2 regions of the Arthrobacter sp. BB-1 genome follow, and region 2 is predicted to be linked to the other one. Evidence: predicted binding sites of a transcription regulator. Region 2 holds the regulator's gene; the other holds the start of a gene.
What was found. The regulator HrcA, encoded in region 2, represses chaperone genes, less so after heat shock. The targets are predictions, from matches to a motif close to TTNGCACTCGNNNNNNNCGAGTGCNAA.

Region 1 (7,098 bases), on a different contig from region 2:
TTCTGAATAAAGACATGACCCTCTGCATCTCGCTCTCGGCCCGGCCCAGCAACAACGGGACCCGCTTCCACAACCACCTGTATGAGCAGCTGAACCTCAACTGGATCTACAAGGCGTTCGCCCCCACCAACCTGGAACAGGCAATCGCCGGGGTCCGCGGCCTGGGCATCCGCGGCTGTGCCATCTCGATGCCGTACAAGGAAGACGTGATCGCCCTCGTGGACGAGATGGACCCTTCCGCGAAGGCCATCGACTCCGTGAACACCATTGTGAACACGGACGGGCACCTCAAGGCCTACAACACCGACTACACGGCAATCGAACAGCTTCTGGCCACCAACAAGGTGCCCACCGGCTACTCCGTCCTGGTCCAGGGCGCTGGCGGGATGGCCAAGGCGACCGTCGCGGCGCTGCGCGACGCCGGCTTCACCGACGTCACTGTCCTCGCGCGGAACGAAAGCACGGGCCGGGCGCTCGCCGAACAGTACGGCTTCCAATGGCGGGCAGCGCTCGACGGCGGAACGGCGGACCTGATCATCAACGTCACCCCCATCGGCATGGCCGGAGGGCCGGAGGCTGAGTCGCTCGCCTTTCCGCAGGAAGCGATCGCCGCCGCCCGCGTGGTGTTCGACGTCGTTGCGCTGCCTGCCGAGACGCCACTGGTCAAGGCAGCACGGGCGGCAGGTAAGCCGGTAATTACGGGTGCGGAAGTGGCCACCATCCAGGCGCTGGAGCAGTTTGTGCTCTACACCGGCGTCCGGCCCACCGCCGGGCAGGTGCGTGCCGCCGAGGAGTTCATGCGCGCGCAGTAGCCGTTTCTTCGCCGGCAGTGCCCTGCACCGGCTCCACCACGATGGCCACCCGGTCCTCCCCGATGCGGGTCAGGACCAGGGTGGCTGTTTTGGCCCCGGCCTTCTTGCCAGCTGCTTTCCCCCCTGCATTCTTCCCGGCTGGGTTCTTCCCTGCGGGCAGCAACTGCTTGCGCAGTTCTTCGGGTGTGACGGCGGTGCCGCGCTTCTTGATGTCCAGCACGCCGATGCCCTCCGCCTTCACCCAGGCCTTCAGCGCCTTCACGTTGTACGGCATCACGTCCAGGACCTTGTAGGCGCGTGCGAACGGGGTGTCCACCAGGCGCGGGGCGCAGATGTAGGCGATGTGCTCATCCACCAGGTGCCCGTCCAGCTGCAGTGCGACGTCGGCCACCAGGCCGGCCCGGATCACGGCGCCGTCCGGTTCGTACAGGTATCCCTCCACCGGCCCCACCGGTGCCGCTGGCCCCGCCCCGAAGTCCTCGCCGCTGGTCAGCTCGGCCGCGCCCTGGGCGCCGAGCACCAGCGCAGCCCGGCGGACTCCGGGCCGGCGCACCGCGTTGAACCACAGCGCCACCTCGGTGACGTCGCCGGCTACCGAAACCCACTGCGCCTCACAGCCGGGCGGAACGGACTCATGCGGCATGCCGGGCCCCATCTTGACGCCCACGGCCAGCCCGGACGCCGCCAGCTTCTCCACGAAGGACAACGGCGGAGAGAATGCTTCCGGGTCCCAAATCCGTTTGGTCCCCGAACTGGAGGTGACGCGGCGCGCGGGATCCAGCCAGACGCCGTCGACCCCGTCCAGCGGCACAGCCGTGGCGTCCGCGTGGACCACTGTGGCGTTGGGGAACGGAATGAGGTTCACCGTGGCGCAGGCCGCCGTCGTCTCGTCCATCTCGACGGCGGTGACGTTGATGTCCATCGATGCCAGCGCCAGCGAGTCCGCAGCGAGGCCGCAGCCGAGGTCCGCCACGTGGCGGATGCCGGCCTCGGCGAACCGCTGGGCGTGGCGGGCGGCGACGTTCAGCCGGGTTGCCTGTTCCAGCCCCGCCTGGGTGAACAGCATGCTGCGGGCGAACTCACCGAATTTCGCGGCGGCCTTGGTGCGGAGCCTGGACTGGGTGAGGACGGCGGAAACCAGTTCGGCGGAGTGGCCTGCCTTGCGGAGGGCGGAGTTCAGCTCGAAGGATTTCTCCTCCTGGTAGGGGCCCAGGGACGCCAGGAGCTCCCAGCCTTCAGGGGTGAGCAGCGGTGCAATCTGGTCCTGGGGAGCGTGAGCCATGGGTTCCAGCCTAGTGGAGGAGCGGCACGCCGCGATGCCGATAGTGTTGAAGCCATGAACCAGAGTGCAGGTCCCCAGCAGTCCCGTCAGCCCCAACCCGGGGACGGCGGGCTGGCGAGGTTTGCCCGGCCGGCACTGATCGCCAGTTCGGTGGTGGCCGTGGTGTGCCTCGCGCTCCTGGTGGTCATTTTCTTCCTGGACACCTTCAACGCCACGGTCTACTCGGTGGGCGGCAACAACATCCAGGACGACACCCAGGAGGCCCGGGATATCCGCGGGCTTTACGACGGTGCCCGGGCCGGCAGCGTCGTCTTCCTTGTCGCATCCCTGTTGACTGCCCTGGCTTCTGCCTTCCTCCTCTACCGGGGGCGGAATTCCCCGGGGGAGGCCGACGGCGGAGAGGACGTCGACTTCGACGACCTGGGCCGCTGAGGTGGCTTGCTGCCCGCACTGGTGAGCAGGACGCCTGAAATAACCAGGATGCCGCCCAGGACCTGGGGGACGGTGATGGGCTGCCCCAAGGTAATGGTGATGATGGCGGTAAACACTGCGATGAGGTTCAGGTAGTTGCCGGCGTTGGCAGCCGTGGTGCGCTTGAGGGCCAGGTTCCAGAGCAGGTAGGAACCCAGCGAGGGGAACAGGGCGATGTACGCCAGCGACCAGCCCTCCGAGGGAGTGGCCGGCAGCCCGGCTCCCGCTGCCACCGCAAAGGGGACCAGGACAACGGCCGCCATGGCCACCTGCACCGCGGTAGACGTAATCGCCGGGACGGACAGCCTGCGCGCAGTGATGGTGTAAAAACCCCAGACGGTGATGGCCGCAACGATCAGCAATTCACCGGCGTCGATGGAGAAAGTCAGCAGCCGCTGCAGGTTGCCGCCGGTGAGGACCAGCAGGACCCCTGCCAGGCCCAGGGCAACGCCCACCCAGCTCAGCGGGCCCGGCCTGTCCCGGAGCAGGATGGCGGCCAGGACCATGATCAGGGCCGGGTTCGCGGCAGTCACCAGGGAAGCGTTCAGGGCCGAGGTGTGCCCCAGTGCGCTGTAGAGCAGCAGTGTGTAGGCGCTCATGCCCAGGCAGCTCAGGAGCAGGAGCATGCGCCAGCGGCGCAGGACAGCGCGCCAGTCGGGCCGGTCAACGGCCTGGGCAAGGACCAGCAGCGGCACGGCAGCCAGGGCCCAGCGCCAGAAGGTCAACTGGAGCGGCTGCATGGTTTCCATGGCGGCCTGCCCTACAACGAAGTTGCCCGCCCAGAAGAGGGTGGCAAGGGTCAGGTACAGGGCTGCTCGCACCGGTCAAATGTACATGGATGGTGTCCGCCCGTGACGAAATGCTGGCACTCGCCTTGACCGAGTGCTAACCCTTACATAGAGTCTTCATTAGCACTCTCCCTAGGAGGGTGCTAATACATGAAGAGCTGCCAGCCAGGCTGCTGCCGGCACCGCGACGACGGTTTGCCAGCCACGGCGGAATGCTTTCCAGTCCACGAATTTGCTGACGAAAAGGAGAGGTCCGAGTGTCGGTCTCTATTAAGCCTCTTGAGGATCGTATTGTTGTCCGCCCGCTCGAAGCCGAGCAGACCACGGCTTCCGGCCTGGTCATCCCGGACTCCGCGCAGGAGAAGCCCCAGGAAGGCGAAGTTGTTGCTGTAGGCCCCGGCCGCTTCGAAGACGGCAACCGCGTTCCTGTCGACGTAGCCGTCGGCGACGTCGTTATCTACTCCAAGTACGGCGGAACCGAAGTCAAGACCGGCGGCACCGAGTACCTCGTGCTGTCCGCCCGCGACGTCCTGGCGATCGTCGTAAAGTAACTCCCCGGATCCCCGTGCCGCTGGTCTTGCATTCTGCTGGTCAGCTGCGCGGGGTTCTGTCTTGAAAGGACAAAACCATGGCAAAGCAGCTTGCGTTTAATGACGCTGCCCGCCGGTCTCTTGAAGCCGGCATCGATAAGCTCGCCAACACCGTCAAGGTGACGCTCGGCCCCCGCGGCCGCAACGTCGTCCTGGACAAGAAGTGGGGCGCTCCCACCATCACGAACGACGGCGTCACCATCGCCCGCGAAGTGGAACTGGACGACCCCTACGAGAACCTTGGCGCGCAGCTGGCCAAGGAAGTGGCCACCAAGACCAACGATGTTGCCGGTGACGGCACCACCACGGCAACCGTCCTGGCGCAGGCCCTGGTCAAGGAAGGCCTGCGCAACGTAGCGGCAGGCGCTGCTCCCGGCCAGATCAAGCGGGGCATCGAGGTTTCCGTTGAAGCCGTTGCAGCACGCCTGCTGGAGAACGCCCGCCCCGTTGAAGGCACCCAGGTGGCCAACGTTGCAGCAATCTCCGCCCAGAGCGACGAGATCGGCGAGCTCCTCGCCGAGGCCTTCGGCAAGGTGGGCAAGGATGGTGTGATCACCATCGAGGAGTCCTCCACCACCCAGACCGAACTGGTCCTCACCGAGGGCATGCAGTTCGACAAGGGCTACCTGTCCCCGTACTTCGTCACCGACGCGGAACGCCAGGAAGCAGTCCTTGAGGATGCCCTCATCCTGATCAACCAGGGCAAAATCTCCGCGGTGCAGGAATTCCTGCCGCTGCTGGAAAAGGCCCTGCAGAGCTCCAAGCCGCTGTTCATCATCGCTGAAGACATCGACGGTGAGGCCCTGTCCACGCTGATCGTCAACCGCATCCGCGGCACCCTGAACGTCGTGGCCGTCAAGGCTCCCGGCTTCGGCGACCGCCGCAAGGCCATGCTGCAGGACATCGCCACCCTCACCGGTGCGCAGGTTGTCTCCCCGGAACTGGGCCTCAGCCTGGACACCGTCGGCCTTGAGGTGCTGGGTACCGCCCGCCGCATCACGGTAACCAAGGACAACACCACCATCGTCGACGGCGCAGGTTCGGCCGAAGACGTGGCAGCACGAGTCGCCCAGCTCCGCGCCGAGCTGACCCGCACCGACTCCGACTGGGACCGTGAAAAGCTCCAGGAGCGCCTGGCCAAGCTGGCCGGCGGCATCGGCGTCATCAAGGTCGGCGCAGCCACCGAGGTTGAGCTCAAGGAAAAGAAGCACCGCATCGAGGACGCTGTTTCCTCCACGCGCGCTGCCCTTGAAGAAGGCATCGTCGCCGGCGGCGGCTCGGCCCTGATCCACGCCCTGAAGGCACTGGACGAGGACCCTGCTGTCAAGGCGCTCGAAGGCGACGCCGCCGCTGCTGTGGGCATCGTCCGCCGCGCGCTGGTCCAGCCGCTGCGCTGGATTGCCCAGAACGCCGGCTTCGACGGCTACGTCATCACCGCCAAGGTTGCCGAGCTCGAAACCAACAACGGCTTCAACGCCAAGTCGGGCGAGTACGAGGACCTGATCGCCGCCGGCGTGATCGACCCCGTCAAGGTCACCCGCGCCGCCCTCCGCAACGCAGCTTCCATCGCTGCCCTGGTCCTCACCACCGAGACCTTGGTTGTCGAAAAGCCTGCCGAGGAAGAGGAGCACGCAGGCCACAGCCACTGACCTGTGGCTCCGCGCGGGCAACCGTGCATGCACAAAAAACCGGTCCAGCATCCGCTGGGCCGGTTTTTTGTGGGCCTAGGCATCAAGTCCCCGGCATGTCCTGGGTCTCCACGCCCCCCGCGCGCTCGTAGACCAGCGAGACCGCCCCCTTCGGGAAACTGCGCGCCGGCTCGGCGAGCCGGAACGTGGCGGGGATGGTCCCGGCGTCGAACAGGCGCTTGCCCTGCCCCAGGGTGACAGGGTACAGCCAGAGGTGGAGGCGGTCGAGCACATTTGCCGCGAGCAGCGAACGGATGAGGACGCCGCTGCCGAACATATGGACCTGCTCGTAGTCCTCCCGCAGCCGGCCTGCGGCCTCGGCATCCGGCAGGACTGTTGTGCCCGCCCAGCCAGGAGCGGTGAGGGTGCCGGAGACAACGTACTTGGGCACGCGGTTGAGCGTGCCGCCAATGTCGCCGGACTGGTGGGGCCAGTAGGAAGCGAAGATGTCGTAGGTCTTCCGGCCGAGAAGCAGGGCGTCGATCTGGCTGATCCCAGCCTCGATGGACGCTTCAGCCTCGTCGTCGGACACCGGCGCCTGCCACCCACCGAAGGCGAAGCCGCCCGCGGTGTCCTCCTCGCGGCCGCCGGGCGCCTGGTAGACGCCGTCGAGGGTCATGAACAGGTTCGCGACGATGATTCCCATGGGTCCAGTCTGGAACTGGCATTTCGCGCTGTCCAGCATCAGCGGCCAGCCGTCCGTCCACGTGCGTGGCAGACTGATTGCCATGCTGCTGGACGAGCTTGTCAGAACTGCGGATGCCGTGGCGTCCACCCGGTCCCGGCTCGCGAAGGTGGACGCGCTGGCCCACCTGCTGCGCCGGCTTGAGCCCGCAGAGATCGCGACGGCGGTTGGGCTGCTGGTTGCCAAGCCCCGCCAAGGCCGGGTAGGGGTCGGCTGGCGCGGCATGTCAGCCGCCATGGGGGAGCCCGCCGCCGAGCCGAGCCTGACTGTCGCGGACCTCGATGCTGCGTTGGACCGGCTGCTTGCAACAGCAGGCGCGGGATCGGCAGCAGGACGCGCCGCGACGCTCAGGACGCTCACGGCGGCAGCCACTGAACGCGAGCAGGCATTCATCGCCGGCGTGCTGCTCGGAGAACTGCGGACCGGTGCCCTGGAGGGTGTACTGACGGATGCGGTGGCCCGTGCCTCCGACCGGCCCGTCGAGGCCGTCCGCCGCGCGGCCATGCTCTCCGGCGATCTCGGCGGGACCGCCTTGCTGGCCATCACCGGAACGCCCGCCCAGCTGGACGCCGTCGGCCTCGTCGTCGGGCGTCCGGTGCAGCCCATGCTCGCCTCAACCGCGGCCAGCGCCAGCGCGGCGCTGGAAGCCACCGGGGAGGCGTCCGTGGAATACAAGCTCGACGGCGCGCGCATCCAGGTGCACCGCACCGGCGACGACGTGCGCATCTACACCCGCACCCTGGCCGACGTCACCCACCGGTTGCCCGAGGTGGTGGCGGCGA
Region 2 (7,098 bases):
TCACCGCTACAGGTTACCGAGCCGGTCCCGGAGCTTGGCGAACATGCCTCCGCTGGCCGCAAGCTTTCCTTCGGTGATCTGCTCACCGCGGAGTTTGGCAAGCTGCCGCAGGAGGTCCTCCTGTGCAGGGTCGAGTTTCGCGGGGGTTTCGACCTGGAGGTGCACTTTCAGGTCGCCGCGCCCGTAACCGCGGAGGTGGGTCACGCCAAGTCCGCGAAGGGTGATGATCTCGCCGGACTGGGTGCCGGGCTTGACGTCGATTTCCTGCGGCCCGTCGAACGTTTCCAGGCTCACTTCGGTACCCAGGGCTGCCGCCGTCATGGGAATGTGCAGGGTTGCGTGGAGGTCGTCGTTGTCCCGGACATACGTGGCGTCGTTGTTTACGCGGATCTCGACGTAGAGGTCGCCGGCAGGGCCGCCGGCAGGACCTGCTTCGCCCTGGCCCGAGAGCTGGATGCGGGTTCCGGTGGCCACGCCGGCTGGAACCTTGATGGTCAGTGAACGACGGCTGCGGATGCGTCCTTGGCCGCTGCACTCGTTGCAGGGGTCCTTGATGACGGTGCCGAAGCCTTCGCAGGTTCCGCACGGGGCGGCGGTCATGACCTGTCCCAGGATGGACCGGACTGCGCGCTGGACCTGGCCGCTGCCGCCGCAGATGTCGCAGCGTTCCGGGTGGGTTCCCGGCTGGCAGCACGAACCGTCGCAGGTGGGGCACATAACGGCTGTGTCCACTTCCAGTTTCTTATTGACGCCGAAAACAGCGTCACGCAGTTCAATGCGGACACTGATGAGGGCGTCCTGGCCGCGCCTGACGCGGGAAGCCGGGCCGGTGCTTCCGCCGGCACCGAAGAAGGTGTCGAAAATGTCCTGGAACGCGAAGCCCTGGCCGGCGTATCCGCCTCCGCCGAAGCCGTTGTCCGTGCCGTTTTCGTTGCCGGTGGTGTCATAGACGCGGCGCTTCTGCGGGTCAGAGAGAACCTCGTAGGCGTGGGTCACGGCCTTGAAGCGGTCCGACGCGTCCTCACCCGGGTTGACGTCCGGGTGGAGGGTGCGCGCCAGTTTGCGGTAGGCCTTCTTGATCTCTTCTCCCGTGGCCTCCGGTGAGACTCCAAGGACGTCGTAGTGGCTGCTCAAAGTTCGTATCTCTTCCTTGTTGTACTGCCTGCAGTTGGACTGCGGAAAATGCTCTGCCTGCCCGGGGAACCGGAAAACGTCAGGGGCCCAGGATCCGCGAAAGGTACCGGGCGACGGCCCTGACGGCGGCCATGGTGGTGGGATAGTCCATCCTGGTTGGCCCCAGGACGCCGATTTTGGCAACGTGGTCCGGACCGTACCCTGTTGCAACCACGGATGCCTCGGCCAGGCCGTCGTAGGGATTCTCGCGGCCGATGCTGACAGCCACTCCGCGGTGGTCCTGCGCCATTTCGCTCAGCAGGCGGAGCATGACCACCTGCTCCTCAAGCGCTTCGAGGACCGGACCGATGCTGAGCGGAAAGTCCACGTTGGACCGCGCAAGGTTGGCTGTGCCCGCCATGACCATGCGGTCCTCCCTGCTGCTCTGGGCCAGTCCCTCGAGGCCGACGGCGAGGGCATGGGCGGCCTGCCTTTGGCTCGGGGCCGCTGTGGCCACCACCGCCGGCAGGGACTGGGCGAGCTGGCTCAGCGGCGTGCCGGCAAGGGATCCGAGGAACCGTGCCCGCAGGCTGGCGAGGGCGTCATCCGCCAGGTCCTGGCCGACGTCGATAACGCGCTGCTCCACCTTGCCGCTGTTGGCGATCAGCACCACCAGCACCTTCCGCGGTGCAAGGAGGACGAACTCGATATGGCGGACCAGTGCCCGGCTCAGGTGCGGGTACTGGACCACCGCGACCTGGTTGGTCAGCTGCGACAGCAGCCGGACGGTGCGGTCAAGGACGTCGTCAAGGTCGTCCGATCCTTCCAGCAGTGACTGGATGGCCCTCCGTTCCGCCTGGGACAGCGGTTTGACTGCAGAGATCTGGTCCACGAACAGCCGGTAACCCTTGTCTGTGGGGATACGCCCGGCGCTGGTGTGCGGAGCGGTGATCAGGCCCTCTTCCTCCAGGGCGGCCATATCGTTCCTGATCGTCGCGCTGGACACACCGAGATGGTGCCGCTCCACCAGGGCCTTGGACCCGACGGGTTCCCGGGAGTGGACGTAGTCCTCCACGATTGCACGCAGCACTTCGAGTTTGCGTGGCTCGCTCACACTCCACCTCCATCCAGGGTTCGGGGCGGCAGCACCGCCCGCGCTGTGCCACCTCAAGGGTTAGCACTCGACATGCCTAAGTGCTAACAGTCTATTATGCCTCCCCCCGTTGCTAGCATTGGTACCGCTCCGGGCGAAATTCCGGACCTGTACCGAACGCTAGGCGGAGTGAAACCATGCAGTACCAGAACTGGGGCCCGCGGGACTTGTCCGCTCCCGCAAAGACTGAACTGCCCGAGGTGCCCGTTGAACGGGGAATGGTGCTCGAGGACGTCCAGTCCGGCTGGGTGGGTGCCGTGACCCGCGTCGAAAAATCCGGCGGAATGCATGTGGTTGCCCTGGAGGACAGGCGCGGAAAGTCCAGGTCTTTCCGCTTGGGCTTCGGATTCCTTCTCGAAGGGCGGGCCATCAAGCTCCTGCCCCCGGCCCCGCGGCAGGCAGCCGGTGCCGTTGCCGGGCCCGGCCGGACGGCTTCCGGGTCAGTCCGGGTTGCCGGCCAGCGGGCGCAGGTGGCCAAAGCCAGCCGCATCTGGGTGGAGGGAAAGCACGACGCGGAACTGGTGGAAAAGGTCTGGGGAGATGACCTGCGCGTGGAGGGCATCGTCGTCGAACCCCTCCACGGCATTGATGACCTCGCGGCGGCAGTCGCAGGGTTCAGGCCCGGACCCGGCAGGCGGCTGGGTGTCCTGGTGGACCACCTCGTGCCGGACTCCAAGGAATCACGCATAGCCGACGCCGTTATGGCCTCGCCGGGTGCCGCGGGGAACGTCCTGATTGTGGGGCACCCCTATGTGGACGTGTGGCAGGCCATCCGGCCCGCTGTCCTGGGCATTGAGCAGTGGCCAGTGGTGCCGCGCGGGCAGGACTGGAAGACCGGCATCCTCGCAGCGTTCGGCTGGCCCCATGCCACCAAAGAGGACATCGGACTCGGCTGGCAGAAACTCCTCGGCGCCGTCCGCACCTACGCAGACCTTGAAGCCTCGCTGTTGGGGAGGGTTGAGGAAGTCATCGACTTCCTCACCGTTCCCTGAGGGCGCTCCACCCCGGCGCGCGCATTCCGGCGCCGATACCGGGCAGTACCAAGTATTCTTGGTACTGCGGATCCTGCAACAATGCAGGCCTGCGCACCAAGTAAGCATTCTTGGCCGGCACCATTGCACTTCAGAAGGAACAGACTGTGGCAGAAAACGCACGCGATCACAGGGACACCCAGGGCGGCCAGGGCCGTTCGGAGTACCACGGCGTTCCCGCGAATGCGCTGCCCCTCACAGCCAGCGAAGACCGCCAATGGGCCACGATGGCCCACTTTGGGGGCATCCTGGGCTGTGTTCCGTCGCTGCTGATCTACCTGATCTTCCGGGACCGGGGGCCTTTCACCGCCCAGGAATCCAAGGAAGCCCTGAACTTCAGCCTGCCGCCCACCATCGCTGCCCTGGTTGCGAACATCCTGGTGGTCTTCGTTCCCGTGATCGGCAACGTCTTTGCCGTCATAGCCACCCTCATCTGGATTGCCCTGACCTGCTTCTCGGTGGCGGCCGGCATCCATGTCAACCGTGGACAGCCGCACCGGTACCAGTACAACCTGCGCTGGATCAAGTAACTCCACCCCGGCCCCGCAAGGCCGCACCGGCTCCACGGCCAGGGAACGCTGCGGGCGCGGGCCCGCGTTGCTTTGTGCCGATCAGTCCGGGAGGACCCGGCGCACCACCGCGTCTGCCAGCAGCCTCCCTTTGAGCGTGAGGACCAGCCTTCCCTTGAAAGCGGCGGCAGGATCCACGAGGCCGTCCGCGATCAGTCCGGCCACCTCGTGCCGTCCCGCCTGGCCCAGTGACCACACGTCGAGGCCGGACTGGAGACGGGCCTCGAGCATGACACGCTCGACATTCCGGGTCTCCTGGTCCAGGGTTTCCCTGCCGGCTGCCGGTGACACTCCCTGCGCAAGGCGTCCGGCGTAGGCCGTGGGGTGCTTGACATTCCACCAGCGGACGCCGCCCACGTGGGAGTGCGCCCCCGGTCCAATCCCCCACCAGTCGTCGCCCCGCCAGTAGGCGAGGTTGTGCCGGCAGGCCTGCTCCGGCGTGCGGGCCCAGTTGCTGACCTCGTACCAGCCGAGGCCGGCCTGGGTGATGAGGTGGTCGGCGAGTTCGTACTTGTCGGCGTGGTCGTCGTCGTCGATTCCGGGAACTTCGCCACGGCGGATCTGGGCGGCGAGCTTGGTGCCGTCCTCCACAATGAGGGCGTAGGCGCTGATGTGGTCCGGCTGGTAGGACAGCGCCGTCTCAAGGGAGTAGCGCCAGTCGTCCAGCGACTCCCCTGGTGTCCCGTAAATGAGGTCCAGGCTCACGGCGAGTCCGGCATCACGCGCCCACTGAACGACCTGCGGCACGCGGCTGGGCGTGTGGGTCCTGTCCAGGACCTTCAGGACATGGGGAACAGCGGACTGCATGCCGAAGGAGACCCTGGTGAACCCGGCGTCCTTGAGAATGGCCAGGGATTCAGGGGTGACCGAGTCCGGGTTCGCCTCGGTGGTCACCTCGGCGCCATCCTCGATTCCCCACTCGTCGATGGCGCGGCGGAGGATCAGGGCAAGGTCGTCCGCGGGCAGCAGGGTGGGGGTGCCGCCGCCGAAGAACACGGTACTGAGTTTGCGCGCCGGAAGCCCGGATCCGGCCAGGACCTTCCCCGCCAGCGCCACTTCGGATGCGGCCGTGCCGGCATACGCATCCTGGGATGCGCCGCCGCCCAGTTCCGTGGCGGTGTAGGTGTTGAAATCGCAGTACCCGCACCGGACGGCACAGAAAGGAATGTGCACGTACAGCCCGAACGCCCGGTCCGCCGCACCGTCCGCTGCCTGGGCAGGCAACAGACCGTCCGACGGCGCCGGGTCGCCGAGAGGAAGAATGCTAGGCATTGCTGGGGCCTCCGGTGTTGCCGGACGCTGTGTTCACTACTTCTTTGCCTTGTCCTTGGACTCGTCGGTGGTGAGGGCGGCGATGAAGGCTTCCTGGGGGACCTCGACCCGGCCCACCATCTTCATGCGCTTCTTGCCTTCCTTCTGCTTTTCCAGCAGTTTGCGCTTACGGGAAATGTCACCGCCGTAGCACTTGGCCAGCACGTCCTTGCGGATGGCGCGGATGCTTTCACGGGCAATGATCCTGGACCCGATGGCCGCCTGGATGGGCACCTCGAACTGCTGCCTCGGGATCAGCTCGCGCAGTTTGGTGGTCATCATTACGCCGTAGGCGTAGGCCTTGTCGCGGTGGGTGATGGCCGAGAAGGCATCCACCTGTTCACCCTGGAGCATGATGTCAACCTTCACCAGGTCAGCCACCTGGTCGCCGTCGGCCTTCCAGTCCAGGGACCCGTAGCCTCGGGTTTTGGACTTGAGGATGTCGAAGAAGTCGAACACAATCTCCGCCAGCGGCAGGCGGTACCGGATTTCCACCCGGTCCTCGGAGAGGTAGTCCATTCCGCCCATAACGCCGCGGCGGCTCTGGCACAGTTCCATGATGGCGCCGACGAACTCGTTCGGAGCGAGGATGGTGGCGGACACCATCGGTTCGCGAACCTCGTGGATCTTGCCGGAGGGGTATTCGCTGGGGTTGGTCACATGGACCACCTTCTTGTCCTCCAGCGTCACTTCGTATTCCACGTTGGGTGCGGTGGAAATCAGGTCCAGGTTGTACTCGCGCTCGAGCCGTTCGCGGGTGATTTCGAGGTGGAGCAGGCCGAGGAAGCCCACACGGAATCCGAAACCCAGCGCGGCCGACGTTTCGGGTTCGTAGACCAGCGCGGCGTCATTAAGCATCAGCTTTTCAAGCGCGTCCCGGAGCACCGGGTAGTCGGTGCCGTCCAGCGGATACAGGCCGGAGAAGACCATCGGCTTGGCGTCGGCGTAGCCCGGCAGTGATTCAGCGGCCGGCTTCGCGAGGTTGGTGACGGTGTCGCCGACCTTGGAAAGACGGACGTCCTTCACGCCGGTGATGAGGTATCCCACTTCGCCGACGCCGAGGCCCTTCGAGGGCGTGGGTTCCGGGGAGCTCACGCCGATCTCCAGGAGTTCGTGCGTGGCCCGCGTGGACATCATCTGGATGCGCTCGCGCGGGTGCAGCATGCCGTCCACCACGCGGACATAGGTGACCACGCCGCGGTAGGTGTCGTAGACGGAGTCGAAGATCATGGCGCGGGCCGGGGCGTTTGCGTCGCCCTCGGGAGCCGGCAGGTCGCGCACGATCTTGTCCAGCAGCGCTTCAACGCCCATGCCGGTCTTTCCCGATACGCGGAGCACGTCCTCCGGGTCGCCTCCGATGAGGCTGGCAAGTTCCGCAGCGTACTTCTCCGGCTGCGCTGCCGGAAGATCGATCTTGTTCAGGACCGGAATGATGGTGAGGTTGTTCTCCATCGCGAGGTACAGGTTGGCCAGCGTCTGGGCCTCGATGCCCTGCGCCGCGTCCACCAGGAGGATCGCCCCTTCGCAGGCTGCGAGGGAGCGGGAGACCTCGTACGTGAAGTCAACGTGGCCCGGGGTATCGATCATGTTGAGCGCGTAGCTCTTGCCGTCAAGTTCCCACGGCATCCGGACCGCCTGTGACTTGATGGTGATGCCGCGTTCGCGTTCGATGTCCATCCGGTCCAGGTACTGGGCCTTCATGTCGCGGGGCTGGACCACTCCGGTCAACTGAAGCATCCGGTCGGCCAGCGTGGACTTGCCGTGGTCAATGTGCGCGATGATGCAGAAATTCCGAATAATGGCCGGATCTGTCGCGGCGGGCACCGGGGCGGTGCGGGCCATGGGAGACACGCAGGGTCCTTACTGTTGGCATTCACTGATGGCATTGGGCAACCAGGCAGGACGCGCCGATGGCACGCTG

Region 1: groES (co-chaperone GroES) is a predicted target of HrcA. The motif match lies at 3,428-3,454, and genes of this name have one in related genera.

Annotation. Positions count from the first base shown of each region.
Region 1 covers NZ_VDEV01000025.1:64,688-71,785, reverse strand. The annotation lists gene FHJ30_RS14015 (shikimate 5-dehydrogenase) at 15-812, shown strand; gene FHJ30_RS14010 (class I SAM-dependent methyltransferase) at 796-2,094, opposite strand; gene FHJ30_RS14005 (hypothetical protein) at 2,149-2,526, shown strand; gene FHJ30_RS14000 (DMT family transporter) at 2,454-3,386, opposite strand; gene groES (co-chaperone GroES) at 3,611-3,904, shown strand; gene groL (chaperonin GroEL) at 3,982-5,592, shown strand; gene FHJ30_RS13985 (dihydrofolate reductase family protein) at 5,675-6,277, opposite strand; gene FHJ30_RS13980 (ATP-dependent DNA ligase) at 6,360-7,098, shown strand, end outside.
Region 2 covers NZ_VDEV01000019.1:42,607-49,704, forward strand. The annotation lists gene FHJ30_RS10500 (16S rRNA (uracil(1498)-N(3))-methyltransferase) at 1-4, opposite strand, end outside; gene dnaJ (molecular chaperone DnaJ) at 7-1,134, opposite strand; gene hrcA (heat-inducible transcriptional repressor HrcA) at 1,214-2,227, opposite strand; gene FHJ30_RS10515 (DUF3097 domain-containing protein) at 2,404-3,258, shown strand; gene FHJ30_RS10520 (DUF4870 domain-containing protein) at 3,405-3,827, shown strand; gene hemW (radical SAM family heme chaperone HemW) at 3,909-5,138, opposite strand; gene lepA (translation elongation factor 4) at 5,175-7,028, opposite strand.